One region of the Streptomyces sp. NPDC046931 genome, then DNA from elsewhere that is predicted to be linked to it. Evidence: riboswitches for the same ligand, from Rfam matches in the RefSeq annotation. Region 1 holds a riboswitch; the other holds the start of a gene.
The links. A riboswitch is a leader RNA that binds a small molecule or an ion and turns the genes downstream of it on or off. The one in region 1 is predicted to bind guanidine.
Positions count from the first base shown of each region.

Region 2: another riboswitch for guanidine. It lies ahead of ABZ876_RS31320 (MBL fold metallo-hydrolase); the one in region 1 lies ahead of ABZ876_RS22565 (multidrug efflux SMR transporter).

Region 1 covers NZ_JBEYWX010000013.1:56,793-71,902, forward strand. The annotation lists gene ABZ876_RS22525 (MFS transporter) at 1-797, opposite strand, end outside; gene ABZ876_RS22530 (DUF445 domain-containing protein) at 935-2,359, opposite strand; gene ABZ876_RS22535 (SGNH/GDSL hydrolase family protein) at 2,565-3,893, shown strand; gene ABZ876_RS22540 (DUF1707 domain-containing protein) at 3,898-4,815, opposite strand; gene ABZ876_RS22545 (ATP-binding cassette domain-containing protein) at 4,849-5,850, opposite strand; gene ABZ876_RS22550 (ABC transporter permease) at 5,858-6,661, opposite strand; gene ABZ876_RS22555 (ABC-2 family transporter protein) at 6,798-7,598, opposite strand; gene ABZ876_RS22560 (transglycosylase domain-containing protein) at 7,802-10,228, shown strand; gene ABZ876_RS22565 (multidrug efflux SMR transporter) at 10,266-10,586, opposite strand; guanidine-III (ykkC-III) riboswitch at 10,631-10,689, opposite strand; gene ABZ876_RS22570 (co-chaperone GroES) at 10,781-11,083, opposite strand; gene ABZ876_RS22575 (DUF3618 domain-containing protein) at 11,166-11,504, opposite strand; gene bcp (thioredoxin-dependent thiol peroxidase) at 11,667-12,134, shown strand; gene ABZ876_RS22585 (HNH endonuclease signature motif containing protein) at 12,276-13,295, shown strand; tRNA gene ABZ876_RS22590 (tRNA-Leu) at 13,338-13,422, shown strand; gene rdgB (RdgB/HAM1 family non-canonical purine NTP pyrophosphatase) at 13,494-14,096, opposite strand; gene ABZ876_RS22600 (hypothetical protein) at 14,138-14,533, opposite strand; gene rph (ribonuclease PH) at 14,702-15,110, opposite strand, start outside.
Region 2 covers NZ_JBEYWX010000024.1:83,466-98,575, forward strand. The annotation lists gene ABZ876_RS31270 (hypothetical protein) at 1-286, shown strand, start outside; gene ABZ876_RS31275 (hypothetical protein) at 520-1,221, shown strand; gene ABZ876_RS31280 (2OG-Fe(II) oxygenase) at 1,264-1,995, opposite strand; gene ABZ876_RS31285 (methylated-DNA--[protein]-cysteine S-methyltransferase) at 2,058-2,564, opposite strand; gene ABZ876_RS31290 (AlkA N-terminal domain-containing protein) at 2,697-4,196, opposite strand; gene ABZ876_RS31295 (DUF6234 family protein) at 4,338-4,769, opposite strand; gene ABZ876_RS31300 (hypothetical protein) at 4,911-5,852, opposite strand; gene ABZ876_RS31305 (hypothetical protein) at 5,855-6,217, opposite strand; gene ABZ876_RS31310 (CHAT domain-containing protein) at 6,234-8,936, opposite strand; gene ABZ876_RS31315 (hypothetical protein) at 8,973-9,134, opposite strand; guanidine-III (ykkC-III) riboswitch at 9,559-9,628, shown strand; gene ABZ876_RS31320 (MBL fold metallo-hydrolase) at 9,641-10,522, shown strand; gene ABZ876_RS31325 (hypothetical protein) at 10,643-10,861, opposite strand; gene ABZ876_RS31330 (SDR family oxidoreductase) at 11,009-11,707, opposite strand; gene ABZ876_RS31335 (helix-turn-helix domain-containing protein) at 11,814-12,305, shown strand; gene ABZ876_RS31340 (MarR family winged helix-turn-helix transcriptional regulator) at 12,939-13,364, opposite strand; gene ABZ876_RS31345 (NmrA/HSCARG family protein) at 13,387-14,268, opposite strand; gene ABZ876_RS31350 (MarR family transcriptional regulator) at 14,373-14,852, shown strand; gene ABZ876_RS31355 (SDR family oxidoreductase) at 14,940-15,110, opposite strand, start outside.

The DNA.
Region 1 (15,110 bases):
AAGCCGATGCTCTGGCGCTGGTGGATGGTGATCTCGCCCTGGGGCCGCGGCAGCGGCTCGCCCTTCTCCTCCTCGACCCGCCGTTCGATGGCGGACACCACCTCTTCCGCCTCCTGCTCCCTGCCGTGGATCAGCAGCCAGCGGGGACTCTCCGGCACGTGCCGCCGCACCAGAAGGATGACCAGGCCGAAGACGACGCCCAGCGCGAAGGTCAGCCGCCAGCCCACGTCCGTCGCCAGGATGTCCGTGTTCAGCGCGAGGATCGACAGCAGGGAGCCGGCGACCGCGCCCACCCAGAAGCTGCCGTTGATGACCAGGTCGACACGGCCGCGGTAGTACGCCGGGATCAGTTCGTCGATCGCGGAGTTGATGGCCGCGTACTCACCGCCGATACCGAAGCCGGTGAGAAAGCGGAAGAGGAAGAACCACCAGGGCTGGAAGGAGACCGCGGTCAGCGCGGTGGCCCCGAGGTAGACCGCCAGGGTGATCATGAACAGCTTCTTGCGGCCGTGGCGGTCGGTGAGGCGGCCCCAGAAAAGGGCGCCGCAGCAGGCGCCCGCGACATACAGCGCCGCGGCCATGCCGGTGACCTGGCTGGAGCTGATCGGCAGTCCGCTGCCGGGTTCCGACAGCCGGCTGGCGATGTTGCCGACGACCGTGACTTCCAGGCCGTCGAGGATCCATACCGTGCCGAGTCCGATCACGATCGTCCAGTGCCAGCGCGACCAGGGCAGACGATCGAGTCGAGCGGGTATCGCGGTGGTGACCGTGCCAGGCTGTGGCGCGGTGATGGACATGGTTGCCTCCTTGGGACGCCGGCGACGCGGCACGGGGCCCGAGTGCCCGCTCACCAGCGCCTTACGCCCCGGGCACCCCGCACCGGCCGGCGGCTCCCGCGCGAAAAACCCCGCCGGATCCCGCACCCGCGGGCGGCTCACGCCCCGAGGAGCCGCGACACCGAGTAGATCAGCAGTCCCGCGAGCGAACCCACCACCGTGCCGTTGATCCGGATGAACTGGAGGTCACGGCCGATGTGCGCCTCGATCTTGCGCGTGGTGTGGCCGGCGTCCCAGCTCGCGACCGTGTCCGTGATGAGGGAGGTGATCTCCTTGCGGTACGTCGTCACGACGTGCACCGCCGCGCCCTCCACCCAGCGGTCCACCTTGGCCTGGGTCCCCGGTTCGTTCGCCATACGGCTGCCCAGCGACAGCAGCGACGCCCGCACCCGCACCCGCAGCTCGCTCCGCTCGTCCTGCGCGGCGGAGACGATCATGGAGCGGACGGCGGTCCAGGCGGAGGCGATCAGGTCCTGGACCTCGCCGCGGCCCAGCACCTCGCCCTTGAGCCGCTCCACGCGCGCCCGGGTGTCCGTGTCGGACTGAAGATCGGTGGCGAAGTCGGAGAGGAACCGGTCGAGGGCGCCGCGCGCCGGATGCGAAGGCGAGTCGCGCATCTCGGTGACGAACCGCAGCAACTCCTTGTAGACGCGCTCGCCGACCTTCTTGTCGACGAACCGGGGCGTCCAGCCGGGGGCGCCGCCCTGCACGGCGGCCATGACCTGGTCGTCGTGCAGGACGAGCCAGTCGTGGGCGCGGATGCAGACCAGGTCGACTATCCGTTTGTGGCCGCCGTCCGCGACGACCCTCTCCAGCATCTTGCCGAGGCCGGGCGCGATCTCCTGGGCGTCGGCGCGACGGGTGATGGCCTCGCCGACCACCGCCTGGACGTCGGAGTCGCGCAGCACGGTGAGGGCCCCGCGCAGAGCGGTCGCCAGCTCCGCCGTCACCCGGTCGGCGTTCTCCGGCCGGGCGAGCCAGGCGCCCAGACGGCTGCTGATGCCGACGGCGCGCAGTCGCTGCCGTACGACCTCCTGGGAGAGGAAGTTCTCCCCGACGAACTCGCCCAGGGACACACCGAGCTGGTCCTTCTTGTTCGGGATGATCGCCGTGTGCGGGATGGGCAGGCCGAGGGGGTGGCGGAAGAGTGCGGTGACCGCGAACCAGTCGGCGAGCGCGCCGACCATGCCGGCCTCGGCGGCCGCCGCCAGATAACCGGTCCAGGGGCCCGCGCCGGCGTGCCGCGCCCAGGTGGCGAGGACGTACACGAGCGCGACGAGCAGCAGCAGTCCCGTGGCCGTGGACTTCATACGGCGCACGCCCCGGCGCTTCTCCTCGTCGGCGGGGCTGAAGGAGGTCATCGCACGGCTCACGACGGCCGCTCGGCCCGTGGCGGCGGCGTCCGTGCCGGCGGACTGCCCGGCGCCCGCGGACGGGCCGCCCGCGGACCGCCCGACGGCCGCCGGTTCATCCGGTTTTATGCGTTCCATCCGCTCCACCCGATCGTGTCCCTCGTTACACATTGTCCCTTCCTGACCGACTCCTGGAACGGAACGGGAGTTCCCGGCGTCTCTCCGGTTGGAGGAGTCTCGGGGGCTTTTCAGGGTCGCGTCAGGGTTCCTGCCGGGGATCAGTGGGGCCCTCTCTCTCCCTCCCGCCTCATGGCGCATCATGAAGCTGATCGACATCGGAGCCTCGGGCTCCCTCGCCCGAGGAGACACGCGCCGCATGACCAGGCGTCACGGTTATGCCCTGCTGTCCGCGATCGTCACCGTGATCGTGGCCCTGTCCGCCGCCATATATCTCGCCGCCGCGGCCGACGACGGCAACGGCCGCGGCACCCTCGCCGCCGGCCACCCGGCCCCGCGGGGCTCCGCCGCCCCCGCCTCGGTCGGGGCCTGGGTGAGCACCTGGTCGGCCTCGCCCTCCGGCGCCGAGCCCGGCACCGCCGCGGACGGGCTGGCGGGACGGTCCGTGCGCAATGTCGTGCACACCGACGTCGGCGGTACGAGTGCCCGTATCACCCTGTCCAATCTCTACGGACGGCAGCCTCTGACCGTCACCCACGCCTCGATCGCGGTCGCCGCGTCGGGCGGCCCGGCCGCGGCCGCCGACACCATGCGCCGGCTCACCTTCGGCGGCGCCGCCTCGGTCGTCGTGCCCGCCGGCCGGCAGGTGGTCAGCGACGCCGTCCGCATCGCCGTCCCGGGCGACTCGGACGCGCTCGTGACCACGTACTCCCCCACCCCGTCGGGCCCGGTCACCTACCACCGGCACGCCCGCCAGATCTCGTACGTCGCGCGGGGCGATCTCACGGAGGACGTGAGTGGCGCCGGGTACACCGAACAGAGCCCGTACTGGCGCTATCTGACCGCGCTCGACGTGCTCGGCGACGAGGCGGCCGGGACCGTGGTCGCACTCGGCGACTCGATCACCGACGGCATCACCTCCACCGAGGGCGCCAACCACCGCTGGACGGACGTCCTCGCCGATCGGCTGCGCCGGGCGGCCGGGTCCGGTGACGTGCCGCGCTACAGCGTGGTCAACCAGGGCATCAGCGGCAACCGGGTGCTGGCCGACGGCCCCGGACGGCCCGCCGGCAACCCGAGCGCCCTCAGCCGCTTCGAGCGCGATGTGCTGGGCCGTACCAACGTCAGGGCCGTCGTCGTCGACCTCGGCGTCAACGACATCCTGCGCGACCCCGGCCGGGCCGACCCCGACCGGATCACGGCGGGCCTGCGCACCCTCGTCCGCGAGGCACACGCCCGCGGGCTGAAGGTCGTCGGGGCGACGCTCATGCCGTTCGGGGGCCACCGCGGCTACCGGCCCGACCGCGAACAGGTGCGGCAGGAAGTCAACGCGCGGATCCGGTCGGGCACGGTGTACGACGCGGTCGTCGACTTCGACGAGGCGCTGCGGGACCCGTACGACCCGCGCCGGCTGCGCGCCGACTGCGACTCGGGCGACCACCTCCACCCCAGCGACAGGGGTTTCGCCAGGATGGCGGAGGTCTTCGACCTCACCTCACTGAGGGGCGCGGCACCGGCACAGCTGTAGCGCTTCAGTAATCCCCGTACCGGCGCCGGTCCCGCTCCTCGCGGCGGGACTCCCGGCGCTCCCGGTGCAGCCCCCGGCGCTCCTCGCGGCGCTCGCGCAGCAGCTCGCGGTGCTCCTCCAGGGCCTCGCGGGCGTCGAGCAGGCCCTGGAGGCCGTCCGGACCCTCACGGCGGGAGGCGTCCAGCTCCTTGCGCGCGGCCTTGCGGTCCAGCTTCTCCCGGCGCCGCTCCTCCTTCAGCCGCTGCCGCTCGGCCCGGGTCAGCTTGCGCTCGATGCCGACCCCGCCCCAGAACGCGAACCCGGTGACGATCACGCGCGGCGCGCCGGGCTCACCGGGCGTGCCCTCCTCGCGATGGTCGAAGCCGCCCATGATCCCGATGCCGCGCACGACGACCTCGACGCCCGGCGGCACGATCACATTCATCCCGCCCATGATCGCCACGCAGTTGATCTCGATCTCACGGTCCGCGAAATACGCCTCCCGCAGATCGATCTCACCGCCGCCCCAGAAGGCGAAGCAGTTGAACCGCCGGGGCGCCGTCCAGCGCCCCTTGCGCTGGAAACCGGACATGACGGCGACCGCCCACGAGGACGACCCCTCGCCGCCGACGATCCGCTCCCGCCAACTCCCGCTCACCTCGGGCTCCTTGACCAGCGACACCGCAGGGGCGCCGACGCCCGCGGCCGGCAGATCCCGGGTGATCGGCGCCAGTTCGCCGTACGTCCGCGCCTGGTACGTCGCCTCCAGCCGCTCCTCGAACTCCCCCATGTCGAGACGGCCTTCGGCGAGAGCGTCCCGCAGGACCTCGGCGACCCGCTCACGGTCGGCGTCGGAGGCACGGAGATCCTGGGCGGGGGATGCGGAATCCGGCGGCGTCACCCGCTGATCGTCACGTCCCCCGGAAGACACGGCGTCGGTCATGGGCCTCAGCCTACGAGTTCCCCGCGCGCCGGACTACGCCGAAGTCCTCTCGGCGTACATCCGCGCGATCACCGCCTCGATGTCCGGCTCCCGCACCGACAGGTCCACCAGCGGATACTCCGCGGCGATTCGCGCCACCAGCGGGGCCGCCGACCGGGACGCCGGAAAGGCGAGCCACTGCCGCGGCCCCTCGACCCGCACCACGCGCGCGGGCGGCGCCTCGATCGGCGGCAGCTCCCGTTCCAGGTCCACCACGAGGGTGCGCTCGCTGTCGCCCACCTCGTGCAGCCCGGCCAGGGCACCGTCGTAGACCAGGCGCCCGTGGTCGATGACCATCACACGGGAGCACAGCTGCTCGATGTCCTGGAGGTCGTGCGTGGTCAGCAGCACCGTCGTGCCACGCTCGGTGTTCAACTCCCGCAGGAATGCGCGGACCTTGGCCTTGGAGACCACGTCGAGGCCGATCGTCGGCTCGTCGAGGTAGAGCACCTCGGGGTCGTGCAGCAGCGCCGCCGCGATGTCGCCGCGCATCCGCTGCCCCAGCGACAGCTGCCGCACCGGCACGTCCAGCAGAACGCCCAGCTCCAGCAGTTCGACGAGGCGGTCCAGGTTCTCGCGGTAACGCCCGTCCGGGATGCGGTACATCCGGTGCATCAGCCGGTAGGAGTCGATCAGCGGCAGATCCCACCACAGGGTCGTCCGCTGGCCGAACACCACCCCGATGCGCCGGGCGAGCCGTGCCCGCTCGCGGGCGGGGTCGATGCCGGCCACCCGCAGCCGGCCGCCGCTCGGGGTGAGGATCCCCGTCAGCATCTTGATCGTGGTGGACTTCCCGGCGCCGTTCGGACCGATGTAGCCGACCATCTCGCCGCGCGCCACGGTGAAGGAGAGCGCGTCGACGGCCCGCACCTGCCGCCGCTCGCTCCTGAGAAAACCGGTCCGCTTGCGCACATGGAAGACCTTCTCCACGCGGTCCAGTGCGATGAAGCCATCCTCCTGCGGCGAACCGCCGTCGTGCAGGAAACCACCGTCCATGAGTCCCTCAGCTCCCCGTGCTCCGGTACGAACGCAGTCCCGCGCGCCAGGCCAGCCCCGACGCCGCGCAGCAGCCCGCCGCCACCAGCGGCGGGGCGAAGGCGACCCAGGCCGGCAGGTGGAGCGGGTAGGGCCGGCCCAGTACGTACAGCGCGGGCAGCCAGTTGACGAAGGCGAGCGGCAGCACGAAGGTCACCCCGCGCACCAGTTCCTTCGCGAAGACGGTGGGCGGATACTGCAACAGCGTCTGACCGCCGTAGGTGAAGGAGTTCTGCACCTCGGAGGCGTCCTGCGCGACGAACTGGAAGGCCGCGCCCGCCACGAACAGCGCGCAGAAGATCAGGCCGCCGCTCAGCAGCGTCAGCGGGACCAGCACCACCTTGAGCGGGGTCCAGGTGACATCGACCGCGCAGAGCGCGTACCCGAGGACGCCTGCCCCCTGGGTCACCCGGCCGAGCCGGCGCAGGCCGAAGCGATCCGCGGCGACCTGCGCCAGCACCGGAGCGGGGCGCACCAGCAGGGTGTCCAGCGTGCCGTCGCGCACCCGGCGTCCCAGCCGGTCCATGGAGCCGATCGCGAGGTCCGCGAGCCCGAACGCGGTCGCCGAGAGGCCGTACAGGAAGGCGACCTCGGGCAGCCGGTACCCGCCGAGGACGTCGACCCGCGAGAACATCAGCAGGATCGCGACGAAGTCCAGCGCGGTCGCCACGAGGTTGCCGAACGTGTTCATCACGAACGAGGCCCGGTAGGCCATCGTGGAGCGGATCCACATCGCGGTGATCAACCGGTAGGCGCGCAGGCCCTCGCGCACCCGGCCGTACGTCCCCTCGGCCGGGTGGGCCGGAGAAGGCCCGTCCCGGCGGGCCGGAGAGGGCCGTTCCCGGTGGGCGGGGGAACGCCGGACCCGGGCCGTCTCCGCGTCCGCGTACACGCCCCCGTACGTCTCCTCAGCCACCCTGCACCACCACCCTGCGCGTCGCCGCCGACTGGAGCATCCGCCCGGCCGCCAGCAGCACCACGGCCCAGGCCAGCTGGCGGGCGTAGACGGCCAGCGGGTCCGCCGCGCCCAGCAGCACGTCCGCGGGCGCCTGGATCAGCGACGCCCAGGGCAGGGCGCGCACGATCTCGCCGAGCACGCCCGGAAAGACGTTCAGCGGCAGCAGCATCCCCGAGCAGAACATCGCCGTGATCCAGCAGATCTGCGTCACGCCCGCCCCGTCCATCAGCCAGAACGCGGTGAGCGCGACCAGGAAGCGGATCGCGAAGCTGACCACCGCGCCCAGCGTGACGGCCGCCAGGAAGGCCGCCCAGACCAGCGGGCGGGAGGGCAGGGCGAGCGGGAAGAGGAACGCGCCGACCACCATCGGGAGCACACCCCTCGCCAGCAGATGGAACAGGGCCCTGCCCAGGTCCCCGGCCAGCCACCACAGCTGGAGGTCGGCGGGCCGGTACAGGTCGATCGCGATGTCACCGGTTCGGATGCGCTCCACCAGCTCGTCCTCGAAGCCGCCGCCCATCACCGAGACGGTCATCAGCAGCGCCTGCCCGACCCATACGTACGTCAACGCCTGCGCCTCGTCGTACCCCCCCAGATGAGGCCGTTCGTGCCACAGGGCGAGATAGGTGTATGCCAAGATCAATCCGAAGACCGTGTTGGTGAACACCCCTGCCGCGGTCGCGGTCCGGTAGGTCGCGTACCGCCGGAAACCACCGGCGGCGACAGCGGCGTACAGCCGCCCTGTCCCCACGGGATCACCTCCTTCGACGCATGCCGGAGCGAAGCGCAGGAGCCTAGCGCGCGGACGAAGTGGCGTACCACACGTTTTCCCGGTAAAGCAGGTCCGCCGTACCGGGAACGGAACGGTTGGTGCGACAGTCTTCATCAGGGGGCGCACATGGCGTATGAGGGCGTACGGGAACGTACGACGCGAAACGGGAGTCCGGCACCACGATGAGCGACGAGCCGCAGCCGCAGCAGAGCAGCAAGGGCGTGGCGTCCACAGAGCCGCCGGCACCCGCGGCCCTGGACCCGCAGCCCGGCGGGAAGCCGAAGCGGGGGCGCACCGGATGGCGCCGGCTGATCCCGACCTGGCAGACGGTGCTCGGCACCTGCGTCGTCGGGATCCTGCTGCTCGTCGGCCTGTTCGCCCTGGGCTACTCCATGGTCAGGATCCCGCCGGCCAACGCGCTGGCGACCAAGCAGAGCAATGTCTACCTGTACGCGGACGGCACCGAGATCGCCCGCGACGGCAAGGTCAACCGCGAGAACGTCGGCCTCGCCCAGATCTCCAAGACCGCCCAGCACGCCGTACTGGCCGCCGAGGACCGCGACTTCTACACCGAGTCCGCCGTCGACCCCAAGGCGATGATCCGCGCCGGCTGGAACACCGCCACCGGCAAGGGCAGGCAGTCCGGCTCCACGATCACCCAGCAGTACGTCAAGAACTACTACCTCGGCCAGGAGCAGACCGTCACCCGCAAGGTGAAGGAGTTCTTCATCTCGATCAAGCTGGATCGCGAGAAGAGCAAGAACGACATCCTCGAGGGCTACCTCAACACCAGCTTCTTCGGCCGCAACGCCTACGGCATCCAGGCCGCGGCCCGGGCCTACTACGGCGTCGACGCCGTGGACCTCGACGCGGCCAAGGGCGCCTACCTCGCCGCGCTGCTCAACGCGCCCAGCGAGTACGACGTCGTCGCGCACCCGGAGAACAAGAGCGCCGCCGAAGCCCGCTGGAACTACGTCCTCGACGGCATGGTCAAGAAGGGCTGGCTCAGCGCCTCCGAACGCACCGGCATGAAGTTCCCCATGCCCAGGGAGGCCACCCTCTCCACCGGCCTGTCCGGCCAGCGCGGCTACCTCCTCGACGCGATCAAGGACTATGTCCTCGAGAACAAGATCGTCGACCCGGACGAGCTCGCCGCCGGCGGCTACCGCATCACCACCACGCTTCAGAAGAGCAGGCAGGACGCCTTCGTCAGCGCGGTCGACGACCAGCTGATGTCCAAGCTCGACAAGAAGAACCGCAAGGTCGACACCTATGTCCGCGCGGGCGGCGCCGCCGTCGACCCCCGCACCGGCGAGGTCGTCGCCCTGTACGGCGGCATGGACTATGTGCAGCAGTACACGAACAACGCCACGCGCGGCGACTTCCAGGTGGGCTCCACCTTCAAGCCGTTCGTGTTCACCTCGGCCGTGGAGAACCGCTCCCAGACCCAGGACGGCCGCCCCATCACGCCCAACACCGTCTACGACGGCACCAACCAGCGCCCCGTCCAGGGCTGGAACGGCGGCAGCTACGCCCCCGAGAACGAGGACAGCCGCTCCTACGGCGACATCACCGTACGCACCGCCACCGACAAGTCGGTCAACTCCGTGTACGCGCAGATGGCCGTCGACGTCGGTCCGGAGAAGGTCAAGCAGACCGCGGTCGGCCTCGGTATCCCGTCCGGCACCAGGGACCTGAACCCCTACCCGTCCATCGCGCTCGGCACGGCCACCGCCAGCGTCCTGGACATGTCGGAGGCCTACGCGACACTCGCCAACCACGGCGAGCACAGCACGTACACACTGATCCGCAAGATCACCAAGGACGGCACGGACGTGGTCCGGCTGCCCGAGCGCAAGACCGTCCAGGCCGTCAGCCGCGAGGCCGCCGACACCACCACCTCGGTCCTGCGGAGCGTCGTCGAGAACGGCACGGCGACCAACGCCCTGGCCGCCGGCCGCCCCGCCGCCGGCAAGACCGGCACCGCGGAGGAGGACACGGCGGCCTGGTTCGCGGGCTACACCCCCGACCTCGCCACGGTGGTCTCCGTGATGGGCCAGGACCCGGTCACGGCCGCCCACAAGTCGCTGTACGGCGCGATGGGCCTGCCCCGCATCAACGGCGGCGGCGCGCCCGCGCAGATCTGGGCGCAGTTCACCAAGGCCGCCCTGAAGGACAAGCCGGTGAAGGACTTCGACCTCCAGCTCCAGGCCGGCGCCGACCAGACCCTGGAGCCCTCCACGGGCCCCACGGGCCGGCAGCCGGGCACCACCGGCACCCAGGACAACGGCGGCACGACGGGCGGCCCGAGCACCCCGGGCCAGGACCAGGGCCAGAACCAGGGCCAGACCGACGGCGGCACTCCCGGCACGGGCGGCCCGACCGACACCGGCGGTGCCACCGGGACCGGTGGCACCACGGACACCGGTGGCACCACCGGCGCCGGAGGCACCACCGGTGACGGCGGTGCCACGGGCACGGGCGGCACCACCGGCGCGGGAGGCACCACCGGCACAGGCGGAACCACGGGCACCCCCACAAGCGGCGGCACCACCGGCGACGGCGGGGCGGACGGGACGGGCGGGGCCACGGGCGGAGTCGGGTTCTGAGCGAGGTGGCCGGGCGGCCGTGGCGCGGTCCGCGGGGTCAGTGACCCGAGGTCGCCTTCAGCCCCACCACGGCCACCAGCAGCAGCCCCACGAAGAAGATCCGCGCGGCGGTCGCGGGCTCCCCGAGCACGGTCATGCCCAGCACCGCCGCACCGGCCGCGCCGATGCCCACCCACACGCCGTACGCCGTCCCGATGGGCAGGGACCTCGCGGCGTACGACAGCAGAAGCATGCTGGCCACGATGCCCGCGCCGGTGGCGAGGCTCGGCCACGGGCGGGTGAATCCGTCGGTGTACTTCATGCCGACCGACCAGCCGACCTCGAGCAGGCCGGCGAGGACGAGCAGGACCCAGGCCATGGGGCACCTCCGCGTTCCGGTGACGTGTTCCGGTGATCAACAGGGGTGCGTCGTCTTTGCGGTCCCGGTACGGCGCGTCTCGTCGGGTCCCTCGTGGGCCCGTCCAACTTAGCAACGGAACGGAAAAGGAGCCGGTGACCTGGGTCACCGGCTCCTTGCACCCGCCGATTCTCCGCGGGCTCGAGGACAGGGTTCTACAGATACAGCCCCGTGGAGTCCTCCGACCCCTCGAAGCGGTCCGCCGCCACGGCGTGCAGGTCCCGTTCGCGCATCAGGGCGTACGGAACCCCGCGCACCTCGACCTCGGCCCGGTCCTCGGGGTCGAACAACACCCGGTCGCCCGGCTCCACGGTCCGCACGTTCTGCCCGACCGCGACGACCTCGGCCCAGGCGAGGCGCCGGCCGACGGCCGCGGTCGCGGGGATCAGGATGCCGCCGCCGGACCGGCGCTCGCCCTCGGCGGCGTCCTGCCGCACCAGCACGCGGTCGTGCAGCATCCGGATGGGCAACTTGTCGTGGTGGTTCTTCTCGCTCACGCCCCGAACCTACCTGTCTCCGACGGCTTCGCGCGCGGCCGGGTCAGCCCTTGCGCCGCCGGGAGCCGAGGGCGAGCAGGCCCACGACCCCCACCACGACCAGGGCCACGGGCACGATGCGCTCCAGCCGAGGCGCGCCCTCCTCCGTGACCAGCTGTCCCTTCACCTGGCTGACGACCCGGTTCGCACCGACGTACGCCCTCCCGAGCGTGTTGTCGACATGGGAGACGACCTTGGCCTTGGCGTCCCCGACGATCGTCTTCGGGTGCACCCGGACGCCGATCTCGTCGAGCGTCTCGGCCAGCGTTTCGCGGCGGCGCTTGATGTCCGCCTCGATCTGCGCCGGAGTTCTGGTGTCCGGTGTGCTCGACGTGTCCGCCACCGCGCATCCTCCGTGGTCGTTTGCGACGTGTTCCGCGCAATTCCTGCATCTGTGGTCGACAGTCTGTCAGCTTCGCGCCGGGCGCACCCATCGGCACCCCTCCGGAGCGGCCGGAAGCGGATTAGGCTCGTCGGGTAACCGCCCCCTGCCTGCGAGGTAACGATGAGCGAGCGACTCCAGCCCGGCGACACCGCCCCCGCCTTCACCCTGCCGGACGCCGACGGCAACGAGGTCTCCCTGGCCGACCACAAGGGCCGCAAGGTCATCGTGTACTTCTACCCCGCTGCGCTTACCCCCGGCTGCACCAAGCAGGCGTGCGACTTCACGGACAACCTTCAGCTGCTCGCGGGCGCCGGCTACGACGTCATCGGCGTCTCGCCCGACAAGCCGGAGAAGCTCGCCAGGTTCCGTGAGAAGGAGGACCTGAAGGTCACCCTCGTCGCCGACCCGGACAAGAAGGTGCTGGAGGCGTACGGCGCGTTCGGCGAGAAGAAGCTGTACGGCAAGACCGTCGTCGGTGTGATCCGCTCCACGGTGATCGTGGACGAGGAGGGCAAGGTCGAGCGGGCCCTGTACAACGTGAAGGCGACGGGGCATGTGGCGAAGATCATCAAGGACCTGGCCCTCTAGACCCCCACTCCCGCCTCCCGGAACGGCTCGCACCGAACACGTCGGTACGAGCCGTTCCGCATTACGGCCGTGACTGTCCGATAAACGGTTCGTTACTCGGTGCGAGACGACGAACACGCGGCCGAAGACGGAGGGAGTCCGATGGCCACCGGCACATACGACCGAGGCACGCTGGCAGCGGCCGTCGCCCGGTCCCACACGTGGAACGACCTCATGCGCCACCTCGGCCTCAAGCCGAGCGGAGGACAGCGGCGCGTACTGCAGGAACGAGTCGCCGCCCACGGCATCGACACCGGCCACTTCAAGCAGCGCAGCCCGTGGCACAGATATCCGGACGCCGCGATCGCCGCAGCGGCGGCGTCGTCCACGACATTGCGCGAGGTCGCACTGAAGCTCGGCGCCACACCGGCGACCGGCACCCTCGCGCACATCCGGCGCCGCATAGCCGCAGCCGGCATCGACATCAGCCACTTCCCGGGCATCGACCGCCCGCACGTGGACCTTCCGTTCACCGACGACGAACTTCGAGCCGCCGCCACGTCCGCCCGAAGCGTGCGCGGAGCGGCCCGGATCCTCGGAATCCCCGACGACAGCCGGTCGCGCGCGGCACTGGGGCGGATGCTCCGGGAGCGGGACATCGACACCGCCCACTTCCGCAACGCCCGCCTGACCATCCCCGCGGACGCTCTGCGCGCGGCCGTGGCCAGGGCCACGAGCTACGCCGATGTCATGCGTGCGCTGGGACTCGAGGTGAACGACACCAATCATCGACGCGTCCGCCGTCAGGCGGCCCAACTCGGCTTGGACACCAGTCACTTCGTACGGCGCCCGTGGGGCGGCACGCGGACGGCTCCCCGCACCTGCGCGCCCGAACGTGTGCTGGTGATCCTGCCCGTGGGCTCCGCGCGCCCCAACCGGGCACGCCTGCATACGGCCCTCCAGGCGGCAGGCGTCCCTTACCGGTGCACGTCGTGCGGGAACGAGGGTCAGTGGCTGGCGCAGCCGATCACGCTCCAGATCGACCACATCAACGGTGACTGGCTGGACAACCGCATCGAGAACCTGAGGTACTTATGCCCGAACTGCCATTCGCTGACCGCAACATGGTGCCGCCAGAAGGGCGGGCGCCCCGCGAGGCGGACGGACTCCCCCGTACACTGAACGGCACGAAGCGGCACAGCCAGGCTGAATGTCCGTTTTAGTGCGGTCGTGGCGAAATAGGCGATACGCGCGGGTTTTAGGTGCCCGTGGGAGAAATCCCGTGTGGGTTCGAGTCCCACCGACCGCACAAAGACATGATCAAGGCCCGGTCCACGCAAGCGGACCGGGCCTTTCAGTGCCCTGCGGCAGACCGGCCCCTCAGCCCAGCAGCTCCCGCACCACCGGCACCAGTGCCCGGAACGCCCTTCCCCGGTGGCTGATCGCGTTTTTCTCCGCGGGGGTCAGTTCCGCGCAGGTGCGTGTCTCGGCCTCCGGCTGGAGGATCGGGTCGTAGCCGAAGCCGTTGGCGCCGGACGGGGCGTGCCGGAGGATTCCCCTGAGCCGGCCCTCGACCACGCGCTCGGTGCCGTCCGGGAGGGCCAGGGCGGCCGCGCAGGCGAAGTGGGCGCCCCGGTGGGGGTCGTCGATGTCGGCGAGCTGGGCCAGAAGCAGCTCCAGGTTCGCCCGGTCGTCGCCGTGCCGGCCCGCCCAGCGTGCCGAGAAGATGCCGGGGGCGCCGCCCAGGACGTCCACGCAGATGCCGGAGTCGTCGGCCACGGCCGGCAGCCCCGTCGCCTGGGCCAGGGCGTGAGCCTTGAGCAGGGCGTTCTCGGCGAAGGAGACTCCGGTTTCCTTGACGTCGGGGATGTCGGGGTAGGCGTCCGCGCCGACGAGGTCGTGCGGGAGCCCCGCTTCGGCGAGGATCGCCCTGAGTTCGGTGATCTTTCCGGCGTTGCGAGTGGCGAGGATCAGGCGGGTCATGCCCTCCAGTATCCGTGCGCCGCCGGTGCCGGTGAGAGGGCCTAGGAGGTGCAGACCTTCGTCAGTTCGCCGGCCGCGTCCGTCACGGGGCCGACGTCGGGGGTCTTGTCGCCGTTCTTGATGGCGTCGCGGACGTTCGCGACGGCCTTGCGGAGGTGGTCGACCGCCTTGTTGACGTCGACGTCGTCCGTCTTGTCGCCGATCTTGTCGAGGTCGTTCTCGATGGAGTTCAGGGAGGCGTCCGCCTGGGTCGGGTCGTTCGCCGCGTTCTCGACGGCCTGCTGGAGGTCGGTGACGCTGTCGGCTATCGCGTCGGCGGTCTGTACACAGTCGATCGCCTTGCCGACGGCGTCGCAGCCGGTGCTCGCGCCCGCGGCGGCGAGTACGGCGACGACGGCGAACGCTGCGGCGGTGGTGCGGCGATGGCGCGCGGCCATGGAACGGTTCCTCCCCGTTGACGGTGCCGCGGTCTCCCGTGGAGGCACCGGCCGGTCCGGTGCCTGCGACGCCTGGCCAGGCGTACGGGGCCGCGGGCAGGGCGCGCGGTAGTCCCCGGCGCCCCGCCGCGTCGGCTGTGCGGCTACCCGTGAAAACGCGGGAGAGCGCTACACGGTTGCCTCGAGTGCCGTGCACTGGAGCGCCGCCAGTCGGTCGCACCCCGCGACGGCGAGGTCGAGGAGGGCGGTCAGTTCCTTGCGGTCGAAGGGTGTCGCCTCGGCCGTGCCCTGGACTTCGACGAAGCGGCCGTCGCCGGTGCAGACGACGTTCATGTCGGTCTCGGCCTTGACGTCCTCCTCGTAGCAGAGGTCGAGGAGGGGTACGCCGCCGACGATGCCCACGGAGACGGCCGAGACGGTGCCGGTGAGCGGCTTCCGGCCGGGCTTGACCAGCTTCTTGCGCTGGGCGAATGCCACGGCGTCGGCGAGGGCCACATAGGCGCCGGTGATCGCCGCGGTGCGGGTGCCGCCGTCCGCCTGGAGGACGTCGCAGTCGAGGACGACGGTGTTCTCGCCG
Region 2 (15,110 bases), on a different contig from region 1:
AGCCGCCGTCATCGCCGGCGCCCGGGTCGAGCGGCGTTACCCCGACGGACCGCTGCTGCGGCTGCATACCGACGGGGTGCTCGACCTGGCGGTGGGCAGCCAGACCACGGTGACGGTGGAACTGTCGGAACCGGTGGAGTTCGTGCGGCCGCTCGGTGCGAAGGGGTTCGCCCGTACGCTCCGGTTCCACGCGGACCATCCGTGTGAAACGGTGACCGCGCTCACGCGGCTTCGAACAGACCCGCCGTCGTGCGTTGCCCGGGGCCACGGTGGGGCGCATCCTTGAAGGCACCGAACAACGGGGGTGTGCGGGCGATGAATGGCTCAGCGGCGCGGTCTCCTCTTCGTTACGAGCATCTGGTGCCGCGCACAGAGCGTCCGGAGCCGGTCCAGCCCGTCAACGGCAGGTTCCGGGTACGGGAAGTGTTTCCGCGCGGTCTTCTCGGGGAGCCTTGGCTTCCCTCCTTCTTCCGTGTGGAACCCAACGCCCCCACGCGTGGATTACCCGGAAGCCCGACCATGGACCCGGGGAGCCCGGCCGCCCCGTGCACCCCCAAGCAGTGCCGCCGTTGGTGCAAGGCCGCCGACGCCTATGCCGCCGCGCTGGACGGCATCAGCATCGAGCTGATGGCTGCCCAGGAACGGGCGAACCGGTGGTGGATGCTGTTGATCCGGCCCTGGGCCAAGAAGGCCCTGCGGAAGATCCGGCTTCGATACCCGGAGGTGGTCCGGGAAGCGTGCGAGGCGTACGAACCTGTCCGCCTGGAAATCCAGTGGGCGCTCCAGGCCGAGGAAGACAACGATGCGGCGCGGGCGCGGCTTGCGGCGCGGGAGATCTGGGGTCGAGCGACCGCTCAGGGGGCCGACGGGGCTCCCCTCACTTTCGTGTTCCGCGACGACGTTCCACCACGTGATGTGCCCGAATCGGCCACCGTCGAAGGGTCCTTCGTCGATGTGCGTCGCCTGCGGCTTGTCCTCGCCGACCTCGGTCGACCCTGTGTCGTCTGGGATCGGGCGGCTCTGGCGAAGACCGAGGAGGAGTTGGCGGGGCTCACCTTCTGGCGGTGGTGGCTGGACCAGTTCTCCGAGGACTACGACGCATACTCCGTTGGACGTCGTGCACGGCCGACGCGCAGCGGCTCCTCGGCCCAGGTCAACCGTGGCCCCGGCGGCACGGCCGCCGGTGGCACGGGTGGGTTCACCGGGTTGTCCATCCACTGAGCTGTGCGGGCAGTCCGGCCGGCCGGCGAGGCGAGGCGGGTGTCATGCCGCGTCGTGGAAGACCAGGCCGAGGGTGTGCCGACGGCCGGAGCGGACCGTGCTCACGCCGTGGCGCATCGGCCCGTTCGACCAGCCCCGCCTCGTCGCCACCGGCCGGTCCCGGGTGGTGAAGACCAGGCCGTGGCCCTGCGGCAAGGTCGTGGACGAGCCGCGCGACTGTGCGCGCGGTCGCTGTTCGGTCATCAGGAACTCGCCGCCGGTGAAGTCGACATCCGGGGCATCGAGGCCGATGACGACCTGGAGCGGGAAGAGCATCTCGCCGAACACGTCCCGGTGCAGGGCGTTCCAGTCGCCGGGGCCGTAACGCAGCAGAATCTGGGCGGACTTGGTCTGCCCGGCCTCGTGGCACTGCTCCAGCCACTCCTGGAGGGTGTCCGGCCAGGGTGCGGGCTTGTCGAGCCTGCCGGCCCAGTCCCGGGCAATGGGCAACAGCCGGGGATAGAACGCCTCGCGCAACTCACGTATCAGGTCGGGTAGTTCATGGGTGAAGTAGCGGTACTGGCCGGAGCCGAAGCGGTGGCGGGCCATGTCGACGGTGGTGCGGAAGTGGGCGGGCTTGTCGTAGAGGGCGGCGATCTCGTGGCACTCGCCCGGTGTGAGGAGCCGGCCGGTGAGCGCGTTGCCGTGCTCGTCGAGTTCGCCGGTCAGGGCCGCCCAGTCCTGCTGGGCGATCCGGTCGGCGACCGGTCCCGCGAGCCGGGTGGTCTCGATCATGGTGAGGGATTCCTTGGATCGCTGAGGGGTGCCCTGCTCCGGGAGAGCCGGGGTGAGGTCTTTCAGACAGCCTGGTGAAGACGCTCCAGGTCCAGGAGCTGCCGCTTGCGCTGCAAGCCGCCTGCGTAGCCGGCCAGCGCGCCGTCGGCACCGATCACTCGGTGGCAGGGACGCACGACCAGCAACGGGTTCGCGCCGATCGCCGTGCCCACGGCCCGCACCGCGGCCCTCGGGGCGCCGATCTCCCGGGCGATGTCGCCGTAGGTGAGGGTGGTGCCGTAGGGGATGGCCTCCAGTGCGGTCCACACCCGACGCTGGAAGTCCGAGCCCCGGTGAACGTACTCGATGTCGAAGCGGGTCAGCGTGCCGTCGAAGTACCCGCGCAGCTGGGCGACGATCTCGGTGAACGCCTCCGGCTTCTCGATCCACCCGTCCTGGACGACGGCCCCGTACTTCTGACCGGGCACGGACAGCGAAGCGAGCGCGGTGCCGCCCTCGGCCGCCGCCGGCTCCTCCCCCACCAGCAGCAGCTCACCCAGCGGGCTGTCCATCGTCGTATAGACCGTCATCGGTCCGGTGTCCTTTCACGTAGTTCTGCGGTCTGAAGAGGTCCTCGGTCTCTTCACCCTCCACTGTGCGGCGTGCGCACCACCTGGTCTGGCGGGATTCGGACGCCGTTCCGGGGAGCGGACGTCATACCATCACGCTGCCGGGGTGCGGTGCCGGCCGGCGGCGGCGTTCCAGAAGTGGTGCATGGCGTAGGTACGCCAGGGCCGCCAGCGTTCCGCGTCGAGGGCGTCGGCGCCCGCGTGCCGCATGCCCGCCTGGACGGCCACGTCCCGGGACAGCAGGACGTCGGGGTCGCCCAGGGCCCGCATACGGACATAGCCGGCTGTCCACGGGCCGATACCGCGCAGATCCAGCAGGGCCTTCTCGGCCTCGTCGCGGTCGGCTCCGGCGTCCAGGCACACCGTGCCGTCGGCCAGCGCGCACGCGAGCGTGCGCACGGTGGCGCGGCGGGGTTCGGGCATGCCGAGTTCCGCCAGCGATGCCTCGGCCAGGGTGCCGGCGGTCGGGAAGACATGGGTGAGGGCGCCACTCGGGGTCGGCAGCGGTCGTCCGTAGGCGGCGACCACGGCGTTGCCGAGCCGCCGGCCTGCGGCCACCGGCACCTGCTGGCCCAGCACCGCTCGGATGGCGAGCTCGTGCGGGTCGGCGGCCCCAGGGGCGCGCAGCCCCGGCCGGCGGTCGACGAACGGCGCGAGCGCCGGATCGGCACCGAGGCGTTCGGTGACCGCGAAGGGGTCGGCGTCGAGGTCGAACAGCCGGCGCATGCGCTGGGTGGCGGTGGTCAGATCCCGCAGGTCGCCGAGGTGCAGACGGCACTCCAGCCAGCCGTCACCGCACTTCTCGCCCACCTCGGCGATGCCCGGGGCGTGCGGCAGGTCCAGGGTCCGCCGGTAGGTGCGCTTCCCGGGTGCTCCGGTGATCTCCTCGACGCCGGTCAGGGCGCGCGCGGCGAGGTAGTCGAAGACCTCGGCCGTGGCGTACGGGCCGCGGTGGGCCAGCCGCAGTGATATGCCTCCCACGCCGTGGGCCGTGGCGACCGAGCCGTAGCGGGAGGCGGGGCCCGGCTTCGCGGCGCGCAGCTCGCTGGGGGTGGCGGCGTAGATCTGCCGGATGGTGTCGTTGAACTGCCGCACGCTGGCGAATCCGGCCGCGAACGCGATCTCGGCCGCCTGCATGGAGGTGGTCTGTAGCAGGATCCGCGCGGTGTGTGCGCGCTGCGCGCGCGCCAGCGCGATGGGACCGGCGCCGACTTCGGCGTTCAGCTGCCGCTGCACCTGCCGGGCGCTGTAGCCCAGCCGTGCCGCCAGTCCGGCGACACCCTCACGGTCGACGACACCATCGCCGATCAGCCGCATCGCACGTCCCACCACGTCCGCGCGGATATTCCATGCGGCAGAGCCTGGAACCGCGTCCGGACGGCAGCGGCGGCAGGCGCGGAAGCCCGAGTGCTGGGCCGCCGCGGCGGTGGTGAAAAAGGAGACGTTCTTCCGCTTGGGGGTGGTGGCGGGGCAGCTGGGGCGGCAGTAGATGCCGGTCGTCGCGACGGCGAAGAAGAACTCGCCGTCGAAGCGTGCGTCGCGGCTGCACACCGCCTCGTACAGGCTGTCGCCCCTGCTGTCGTCGCTGGTCACGTCTCCACTGTGCACCGCCTCGGCGCAGGGTGCTGGCGGGAATCGGACATTGCTCTGCGGGGCGGGGTGGTGTCGGCAAGGCGTCCAGCCGCCCTGTTGCGACCGGACAGCTGTGCGGGATGCGGAGAGCGCCGGGCTTGCTCAACCGTTGCACCACGGTGCGGACGGTGCCGCATGGCATGCGTTCCCGCCGGTGGAGACCCGCGCGTCCTCGTGCTCTTGAACCATGGCCCCGCCCAGGACGATGAGGGAGACCAGGGCGACCATGACGCCCTGGCTGATGACGGTCACCAGGGCCCCGGCGCGCGCGGCGATCACGACCGCCAGGACGGCCAGGGCGCCGACTCCGCCGGCGGCGGCCAGGTAGCTCCACAACGAGTCGGTCTCGACGGTCCTGGCGGGGTCGAGGTTGAACCCGGACAGAAACCAGAGTCCGAAGATCACCACCAGGGCGGCCAGTTCCAGGAGCAGCAGGCCGCACCCGGCTCCGATGTCGGCGCCCGTGTCGGCACGGTGGCGCCGCCGGGAACCGGTGGTGGCGTCGAAGGCCGGCGGTCCTATGGGGAGGTTCACAGGCCCCACGCTGCCTGTCCCGATGGGCGGGCGCATGAGTACGCGTGCTCAGCTTCGTATCGGGTCGAGCGATCTGTTGTCTCGCTCCGCCCACCGCGAGGCTGCGCGCACGGTGGTCGATGCGCGCTTACGGTGCGGTCGTCATGCCGGGACGTCTTGGCTGAACCGTGGAAGCGTTCCACGTGCGCCGCGGCGGAGATAGGCCGTGATGGCCTTGCCCGCGGCGAACTCGGCCGCCGGGTCGACGGGCAGGGGCCAGCGCAAAGCCTTGTACAGGGTGGAGCGGTGGAGGTCCCAGACGGCTTCCACGAGATCGGCGTAGGCCGTCGCGGTGCGGACTGCGGCGAGGTAGGAGGTCGTTGCGACGACCAGCGCGGCGGGAATCGCCCAGGCGCTCCAGGGCGTCCACACCAGGAGGAGGAGACCCCAGATCGTCCAGGTGGCGGCGCGATCCAGGGACGCGCGGGCGTGCGAGATCTCCTCGCGTGCCGGGTCGGGAAGCAGGAGCCAGAGGTGGGGCCAGCACACGACCGGATCGAGGCCGTACTTGCGGGCCGGACGGGACTCCGCCGAGCGCAGGGTGTTGCCCAGGCGGGTCGGCATCTGCTGGGCGGGGCTCGGCGGGATCCGGTTGAGGACGCGGTCCAGTTGGATGGCCTCGGCCGTCTCCTCGGGGGTCAGTGAGTCCTCGCCGGTGAGCATCAGGGCGCGCCAGCGGGTTGCGGCGAAGGCACGCCGGTTTGCCTTACGGCCGACGAGCCGTCGGCGGGGCGCGGCCAGGAACCGCGGCCAGTAGCCCTCCATGAGGCGCAGCATGGGAAGGGATAGGGCGTTGACGAACGTACCGCTGGCGGTGAGGAGGGCGAGAACGCCCAGGACCAGGAAGAGTTGAGCCGCGGCCGGGAGACCGGTGATCCGGCTGGTCGTCTCGTTCAGCGCGGTCGGCCGGCGGCCGCCGGAGGCGTGGCCGTCGAACCAGGCCAGGGCTCCCGCCGACCAGAACGTCGCGGCCGGGGACAGCAGCGCGAGCACAAACCGTTCCGCGAGCTTTCCGCCCAGACCGGTCCAGAGCTTGGTGAGCACGTCTACTCCGCCACCAGCGCTATCCGGTGTGCCGGGCAATCCGGCACCGGCTCACCGATCTCCTGGACCGGGTAGCGGTAGTCACCCTCGGGGCAGGCGTAAAAGAGCGGGGCGACGATCTCGCCTTTGCCCGGCATCTCCTGATAGCCCTTTTCACCGTCCTCCTCCGGCGGGAGCAGAGCGTTGACCCGGTCACGCAATGCGGCATCGGCGGTGAGCAGTTCGAACAGGTCGTCTCCGACGAGTTCCCCGGCGCGCAGCGCCGCCAGGAGTGCCGTGAATCGGTCGGCCGTCACCCGATCGGCCAGCTCGGCGATCTCGGGTTCCAGGGCCACCGCCAGTTCCAACAGCGTGTCATCGTCCATCGGGTGTCTCCTTGGATCATCCGCCGACAACACCGAACGCTGCCCATTCGGCAGGCTGGGCAAGCGGCCGGGCATCGGGGTCGCGACGGCGCAGGGTCCGCCACAGGGGTCGTGCCGCGTCGGGCGGCAGGCCGAAGAGGTCCGTCCCGGCTCCGGGTTTCAGATGGGCGGCCAGCTCCGCATGGGTGAGCGGCCGGAGCCGGTTGACGGCTGTGCGCAGCGCCCGGGCGGGCGGGTCCCCCTCGGCGCACCGCCGGTAGAAGGCCGCGACGATCAGGGCGGCAGCCAGGGAGGAGACCGCCCACTGGGTGGCGACCACGGCACGGCAGCCGAGCTGAAGCAGCGCCGTCGGCAGGCTGACGACCTCATCGGGGAGCTTGGTTCCCACCTGGAACGTCTCGCAGGCCGACATCACTACGAGCTCGGCCTCGACTCGGGTGTTCAACGCGATGATGTCACCGACGGTCAGGGGCTCGTCTCCCGCCATCAGCATCCCGCTCATCAAAGGCGCGTCACTCCTGCCGGCGCCGTGGCACGAGAGGTGGATGAGGCTGGGTCCGTCCAGCGCGTCCAGAACCGCCGCGCGGGTGGCGCCCGGACCGGCGAGTACCTTTCCGGGGCCCGCGGCGGCGAGGGCCGCCGCGCATTCCGCACCGGACCAGGGCAGCGGGGAGGCGGAGACCGGGCGGGGATCGTCGACGACGAGGGCCTCCCGGAACCGCGCGGTGCCGGCGGGCCGCAGCGCCTGCGCGGTCGGCGTGTAACCGACGATCAATTCGTCGACGAGGTACCGCCGGCCGCCACCGGGGTGAGGCGACCACGCGGAGTGCAGCGGGAGCAGCGTCAGCCGGCCGGCGGGTATGAGGACGAGGTGATCGGTCCCCTTCGGAAGGCTCGGCAGCAGCGGGTCGAAGATCACTTCCTGCGCCCAGCGGCCGGTTGAGTCGAGCGTCTGCGACCACAGCTCCGGGTCGGTGTGCCGCCCCTGATAGGCCCGGGCCAGCAGGTCGACACGCGGATCGACGGCGGCGTTCCTCAGCTCGGGCAGTTCGACCGGACGCACCTTGCGCGCGCCCGGCGCGATGATCAGGGCTGTCCCTCCGATGTCGGCCGAGTCGAGATAGACCAGAGTCCGGTCGCCCGCGGCAGAACGAATGGACGGCAGGTCCGGAGGGTCGCCGCCCCGCATGCGGAGCGCCTCGGCCAGCAGCAGGGTCCGGCCGCGTTCCTGCAACAGGACGCCGTGCTCGGGACGTCCTGCGCGGGCGCAGGCGTAGGCGGCGCGGGCGGGCACGCCCTGCGCGGTGCGCAGCCATGCCTCCTTGTCGACTCGGGAGTCCTGGCGGGCGAAAAGAAGCTCGATCGTCTCGATGCCGAGTTCGTACGCCTTCACCGCCTCGCTCCACCTGCCGCAGGCTCCTGCCCACTCACCCCAGGCGAAGGCGGCGGTGAGGGCCCACTCCGGCGCTCGGGCCATTCCGGTCTCGTACGCCAGCCGGAAGTAGCGGTGTGCCGGTCGGCGGTCGCGGCGACGGCTCCGCTCGAGATGTCGGCGGGCGAGCTTGGTGGCGAGGTTGAGATAGCGCGACGACAGCTCCTGGTCGTCAGCCGGTGAATGGGCGATGGCGTTCTCGTACATGACGATGGCGCGGTCCCGATAGGCGGGATCGCCCGTCTCGTCGTAGCCGAAGGTCAGGCTGTTGCCCAGGTTGTTCAGCCGGGCCGGGTAGGAGTGGTCCTGCGGGTCGGTCGCTTCGACCACCAGGGTCAGGCTGTCGATGGCCTGTTCGAGCAGGGTCCGATCGCGGGTGACGGAGTAGGCCGCGTTCAAGGCGTTGGCCTGATTGTTCAGCGCCACCAGCCAACTTCTGCGGCCTTCGGGCGCGAACCGGACGGCATCGGCGTGTGCTTCCAGCGAGCGCTGGAGATCGGCAAAGTCGCCGGAGCGCACGTAGCGTTCGCGCAGCAGCCCGCCGAGTGTCGTGTGTCCGTAAGCGGCGACACTCAAGAACTCGATGCCCCTGATGGTCTCCTGGAGCAGCGTCAGCGCCTCGTTCAGATCCGAGAGCCGCCCCGTCTCCTTGAACCGTGCCCGCAGCGACGAGGCGAGCATGACTACGATCACCCCGCGGTAGGCGCTGTCGCGCGGCATCAGTGTGACGGCGGCCCGGTGCAGGGCGATGGCCTCGTCCGTGCTTCCGCGGTCGCGATCATGCCTGTGCAGCCACAGAAGGGTCCGGGCCAGGACATCCATGCAGCGCGGGCGTAATCGGGCCTCCTCGGGAGGCAGTGCGGCGAGCACGGCGCGAAGCCGGCGCTCCGCCACGAGGGCCTGAGCCAGGGAATTACGCAGCTGCGCCCGCCCCTCCTCGATGATGCCCAGGTGGTACTCCACATCGGCGGCCCAGGACGGAGCGGCGGCGAGGATCTCCGTCAGACGGGCGTGGGCCTCGTCCAGCTCTTCGCCCTGTCCGGTCTCGAGCGCGTGCCAGCACAGGCACACTGCGGCACGGTCCTGGCAGAGCAACCGGAAATCCGCCTCGGCGGCGTGGAAGTGCGGGTGATCGAGGATCTCCGACCAGGTGGCGACGAGCCGTTCCAGGGCGTCGATCTCGTGGTCCCGCCACCAGGCTGTCAGCAGTGCATCGCTACGGTCGACCAACGGTGCCAGTTCGTCGGGAACGGTTGGCAGGACCAGCCAGCCGAGTTGACCGGCCATGCCGGAAGCCAAGGGGTACTCGCGCACGCACCTTAATTAGCACGGTCTGTCACCGCGCACTTCCTCTTCGGGATATTGGTGGCCGCTGCTCCGCTTGCGGAGCGAGGCCCGCGAGCGCAACTCCGCCGTGCGGCTCGGCGTTGTCGAGGCCTCGGCGTCGAACATGTCGACCATCGCCTGCGCCATCGCGTCGGTCATCCCGAATCCGGTGAGGCGCTCGCCGTCTCGTTGGGCGACAGGTCTTCCGGGCCGAGGCGGGCGACCTGGCCGGACCCCTCCCACGAGGGGTCGAGCGGCAGCCGCGCTGCGGTTGCGGCGATGTCACGGGGCGGCCACGGTGGGGCTCGTCAGGTCCGGGTCGATCACGGGCCGATCGACGCCCGCCGTTTCGCCGCGGCCGACCACATCGGCATCTCCCGGCTCGGCAAGCCCCTCGGACCCATCGACAGCGCGCTCGGGGAACTCGGCCTGCGGCGCCCGATCACGGTCGCGTCGCGGTCGCGGTACCCAGCCCAGCCATACGAGCACCGCTTGGCCACCACGTTGCAGGGAGGAGAGTGGTGGGCAGCCGGAGTGGCCCCGATGTCCTCCGGAGCCGCGCGAATGCCGTGGTAGCTTCCCCGTGGAGGCTCGTATCCGGGCCTGCCCCGGACGAGATGTGCGCCGTACCCGGTCCGCCAAGACGACGCACCGGAGGAGTCGTCGTGGTGGCAGGCAGGTCGTCGGTGGATTTCGCCACGGGTGGGGTGCCCGACCCGGGGGCGCTCGACATCCGGTGGATCCATGGCTCGCCGTCGGCCAAGCACAACACCGACCCGGACATCCAGATTCACCGGTACGACGAGCACACGTTCATCCTGCGGCAGAACATGGCGATCAACTACGAGGCGCCCTTTCTGTTTCTGCTGTTCGGGAATGCCAAGGCGGTGTTGATCGACACCGGTGCCACCGCCTCCGCGGAGTTCTTCCCCTTGCGCCGGACTGTCGACGAACTCGTCGCACAGTGGCTCGCCCGGCACCCCCGGGACGACTACGGCCTGCTGGTCCTGCACACCCACCCGCACGGCGACCACATCGCGGGCGACGCCCAGTTCACGGACCGTCCCGCCACCACGGTGGTGGGCGCCGATCTGGCGACGGCCTGGGAGTTCTTCGGGTTCGGGGAAGACCCCGGCGCCGTGGCGCGGGTGGACCTGGGGGGCCGGGTGCTGGAGACCTTGGCCACCCCCGGCCATCACGAGGCGGCGGTGACCTTCTACGACCCGTGGACCCGGTTTCTGCTCACGGGTGACACGGTCTACCCGGGCAGGCTCTATATCCAGGACCGGGCCGCCTTCGTCCGGTCCATCGACCGTCTGATCGAGTTCTCCGACAGCCGGCCGGTCACCCATGTGCTCGGCTGTCATATCGAGATGACCCGGCAGCCGGGCGTGGATTACCCGATCCGCACCACCTACCAGCCTGACGAGCCTCCGTTGCAGATGACCACTCGCCACCTGCATGAGATCCGTGCGGCGCTCGCGGAGGTCGGCAACCGGCCCGGTCGACACGCCTTTCCCGAGTTCATCCTCTGCCCGCGCGCCTGACCAGCGGGTGCCGCGCGCCTGACCAGCGGGTGCCCGCACGCCTGACCAGCGGGTGCCGCGCGCCTGATCGCGGCCGTGGGCATCCGCTTGTGCCGGCTTCGGCTCGGCTCGCCTGTGGTGTCAGTTCGTCGTGGCCGTGGTGTGGTGCGGCCGGTTGTGGACCAGGAGGGCCGCGGCGAGGGCTGCGCACAGGAAGACCACGGCGATGACGGCCATGCCGGCGTGTACTCCGGAGGTGAAGGCATCGGCCACCGCGGCGGTCACATTCGGTGGCGCCGCTCCCCTGCCGGCTCCGGTGGAGACGGCGTGCTCGACGGCGGGCCAGGCGGCGCGGGGCACATGGCGACGAGGGTGACGGCCGGGGAGAGCCGGGAGGGCGGGGGCGTGGGGAGCGGGCTGCCGGTGTGCTCACCGGCGACGCGTCTGAGCCGGTCCAGCCCTCGCGGCGGGGCGGGGACAGGAGTCGAAGGCACCTGTTTCCTCTTCTCAGCCGAGCTGCGGGTAGAGCGCGGCGACGCCGCCGGAGAGGCGGGACTGCACGTGGCGGCTGCGGTCGTCGACGACGATCTCGTGTGCGCCGGAGGCGATGCCGTCCACGGCCGCGCGGGCGACGTCCGACGGGTGGGTCTTGGAGTCCCTGACATGGCGGGCCATGCCGGTGTCCATGTAGCCGACGTGGAGTCCGGCCACGGTGATGCCCTTGGGCGCCAGCTGCAGGCGCAGGGCGTTGGTCATGCTCCACTGCGCGGCCTTGGCGGCGGAGTAGGCGCCGGTGGTGGGGAGGCTGATCCACGACAGGACGGACGCGATGTTGAGGACCGACCCGCCGCCCTGCGCCTCGATCACCGGGGCGAATGCCCTGATCATGCGAAGGGTGCCCAGGTAGTGGGTCTCCATCTCCAGCCGGATGTCGTCCCAGCCGCTCGTCAGCAGATCCGCCCCTGTCAAGGTTCCGGCGTTGTTGATCAACACGTTGACGTCACCGGCCTCCTCGGCCGCCGCGGCGACGGAGGCGGGGTCGGTGATGTCCAGCCGGATCGTCTTCCCGCCGGGCAGGTCGACCTGCTCTGGCCGCCGGACCCCGGCGTACACGGTGGCGCCGCGGGCGGCCAGTTCTTGAGCGAGCGCCCTGCCGAGGCCGCGGTTGGCTCCGGTGACCAGGGCCTTTGCGGTGCTGATGTCCATGATTCCTCCTCGGGGGCTGCGCCCAACAGCTGACTAATATTTTTAGAAGTCAGCCATGACGCTAACGTCTGGCTACCGATGAGGCAAGTCAGGCTAGGCTGGGAACATGACTGATCTGCTGACGGAACGCGACACCTGGTCCATGACCAACTGCCCCATCGCCCGCACCCTCGAGATCGTCGGCACCAAGACGGCGCTGCTGATCCTGCGCGAAGCCTTCTTGGGCACGTCCCGGTTCGACGACTTCGCCAAGCGCGTGGGCGTCGGCGAGCCCGCCGCCGCGGCACGTCTGAAGGAACTGACCGCCGCGGGGCTCCTGGAGCGTGTCCCCTATCAGGAACCCGGCCAGCGCACCCGGTACGCCTACCAGCTGACCGAGAAAGGCCGTGATTTCCGGCCCGTGCTCATGGCGCTGCGGCAGTGGGGCGACACCTGGGCCACGGACGAGCAGGGTCCCGCGCTGGTCGTACGCCACAAGGGGTGCGGCGCCCCGGTGCGCGCGGAACTCCGCTGTGACGACGGCCACGATGTCGGGTACGGGGACACGGTCGTCGACCGCGGTCCGGGCCTCATCCGCACCAACCCTGAGGGCGCCTGAACCCGGCGGGGGCGACTGACACCGCCGCGGCCGGTTCGGCCCGGCACCCACCATCGGCCTTCCGGTGACCGGCATCCGGCCACCGCCACCCGCGACCGGCCATGGAGGTTTCCTTGACGCATGACTTTCATCCCGAGCGGAAGGCCCTGCACAGGCCCCGCCAGACCCTGGCCTATCTGCAGGACGGCCGGCGCCACTCCGCACGCCTCGCCGGGCGCACTCCACCTGCGTGCGCTCGCCATCGGCCCCGAGTCACGGAAGGCGAGCGGCAGCAGGGCCTGCGTGAGGTAGCGGAGCCCGAGGGTCGCGGTCCCGGCGTGGAGGAGGGCGAGGCCCATCCGGCGGTGGCCGCGGCCGCCGGGGGCCGGACGGGAAGCGGTGTGGGGAATGGCGGTGGCATAGGCGCTCGTGGTGAGAGACGCCCCGGTACCGACGGCGGGCATGCCGTGAACGGAGGGATCCCTCAATCGATCCGTCCAATGCACGGACGCCCCGTGATCGTTCATGTGGTGCATCAGCAGGGCTCAGCCGCGTAGCCGTCCGTTCACAAGCGACGAAGCAGACATCGAGCCCGGAGCCTCACAGTGGGGGCCCGGCAGGGCGAGGTCGCCTGCCGGCGTCCTGGCGGTGTCGCTATCGACGGCTGCCGCTCATCGCCACCGCTTCCAGGTTGTGGGTCATCCGTTCAAGGACCTGGACGGCGGTGCGGTACTCGTCCCGGGAGATGCCGGTCATGGACAGTTCGCGGAACGCGTCGACGCGCTCGGCGACACGAGCCAGACGCCGACGGCCATCAGGGGTGAGGGCGAGCCGGGACGGTGCGTGACGGGTCGCCCAGCCGTCGGCGAGCACGGTGTCGATGGCCGCGGTCAGCGTGGCGGTGTCGGCGTTGGCCTCGAGGGCCGCGAGAAGTTCCCCGTCGGTGGCCTCGTGCGTGTCGTCGATGAGTCGGAGGACCTGCCAGGCGATCCTGGTGAGGCCGAACTCCTCCAGCATGTCGTTCATGTAATGCGTGATGACTCTGTCGGTGCGGTTGAGCCAGTAGCCGATGGGCTTCACGAAGTTGTGCTCCTTGGGTAGGTCACTGCTGGGCGGGCGCGGGGGTCAGGAGTGCGGACCAGTCCTGACCGGCGGCCCAGTCGGCAAAGGTGTGCCAGCCGACTTCGGGGTAGTCGCGTCGCAGCCCGGTGACGTCGACGTCGAGGCCGACGGTGGTGAAGTACTCGAACATGGCCGCCAGATCGGCGGAGTGGGTCCGGACATGGGACAGCGGTACTTCCTGGTGGCGGATCGGGCGCCCGGTGGCCGCTGCGAGGGCGTCCGCGATCCGGCCGGAGGTGAGCTCGTCGGAGGCGATGTCGATCCGGCGTCCGGTGAACTCGTCACGGCGCTCGAACGCCAACGCGGCGAAGGCGCCTATGTCGGCGGCCGGTATGAGAGTGAGCGGCCGGTCGGCGGGCATGGGCCAGGCGAAGCTGCCGTCGCGCAGCCCGTCGAGGCTCCAGCCGCCGGCGAAGTTGTCCATGAACGCCGCCGGGGCGATCACCGTCCAGGGCACGCCGGCAGTGCGCATGTGCTGCTCGACCAGGTACTTGCTCTCGTAGTGCGGGACGCCGGTGCCGCGGTCGGCATGGGCGGCGGAGGTGAGCACGATGTGCCCGAGGCGGGCGGCCGCCGCGGCGTCGACGAGGGCCTTGCCCTGTCGCACTTCGGTGGCGATGTCGGTGCCGAACGGGGTGGTGACCGCGAAGAGGGAGTCCACTCCCGCGAGGGCGGCGTCCAGAGAGGCGCGGTCGTCGAAGTCGGCGTGGCACACCTCGGCTCCGACGGCTCGCAGGACGCCGGCGGCCGGCGAGTCGGGGTGACGGGTGAGCCCGCGGACGCGGTGTCCGGCAGCGAGCAGGGCGCGGGCGGTGGCTCCGCCCTGGGCTCCGGTGGCGCCGGTGACTGCGATGGTGAGCATGGTTCTCCCAAAGGTAGAGTAGCTGCGTGACGCATCAACTGCGTCGCGCAGCAGACTACCCAGATTCGCTGCGTCGCGCAGCTTTTTTTGGAGGTGAGTCCGGAGTGGGAGACTCGCGTCGGAGCCGGCTGTACGAGGAGCTGTCCTTTGAGTCCCGCCGCCACCTGGCGGCGTATGTGCTGTTCAACCAGGCCGTCGCCGAGCACCTCGGAATGCACGCGACCGACGTGCAGTGCCTGAGCCTGCTGACGGCACGGCCCGAGCCCTTGACGGTCAAACAGATAGCCGAGATGACCGGCCTGACCACGGGCTCGGCCACACGACTGGTGGACCGGCTGGAACGAGGGGGCTACGTGGTGCGCACACCCGACCGGCGGGATCGCCGCCGGGTGCTGGTCACCACGGTGCCGGAGCGCATCGCCCGCGTCACCGCGGTGTGGGACGAGCTCGGCCAGGCCTGGCAGGCACTGCTCGACGAGCACACCGAGGACGAACTGGAGGTGATCACCCGGCATATGCGCCGGGCGCAGGACCTCAGCCACGCCCAGATGCGGCGCCTGCGGTCCATGCCGAAGCCGGACTGAGCCGGGAAGCCGCCGGGCAGGGCGCGGATGACCCGATGGCCTGCGGCAGGCGCGGGACGCGGCAGGCGCCGTGGGGCGATCCGGCCCTCAGGCCTTGAGCGCACGCCCTGCGACAGCGAGGACGACTCGGCGTGGCGCGAACCGGGGTGCCAGTGCCGACAGACGGTTGCCCAGCCCCGCGACCACGCTCGGCGGGGTGCTGCCGCGCCCCAGGGCGCGGCGGGTCGCCGTCACCACCTCGGCAGGGGTGGCGACGCG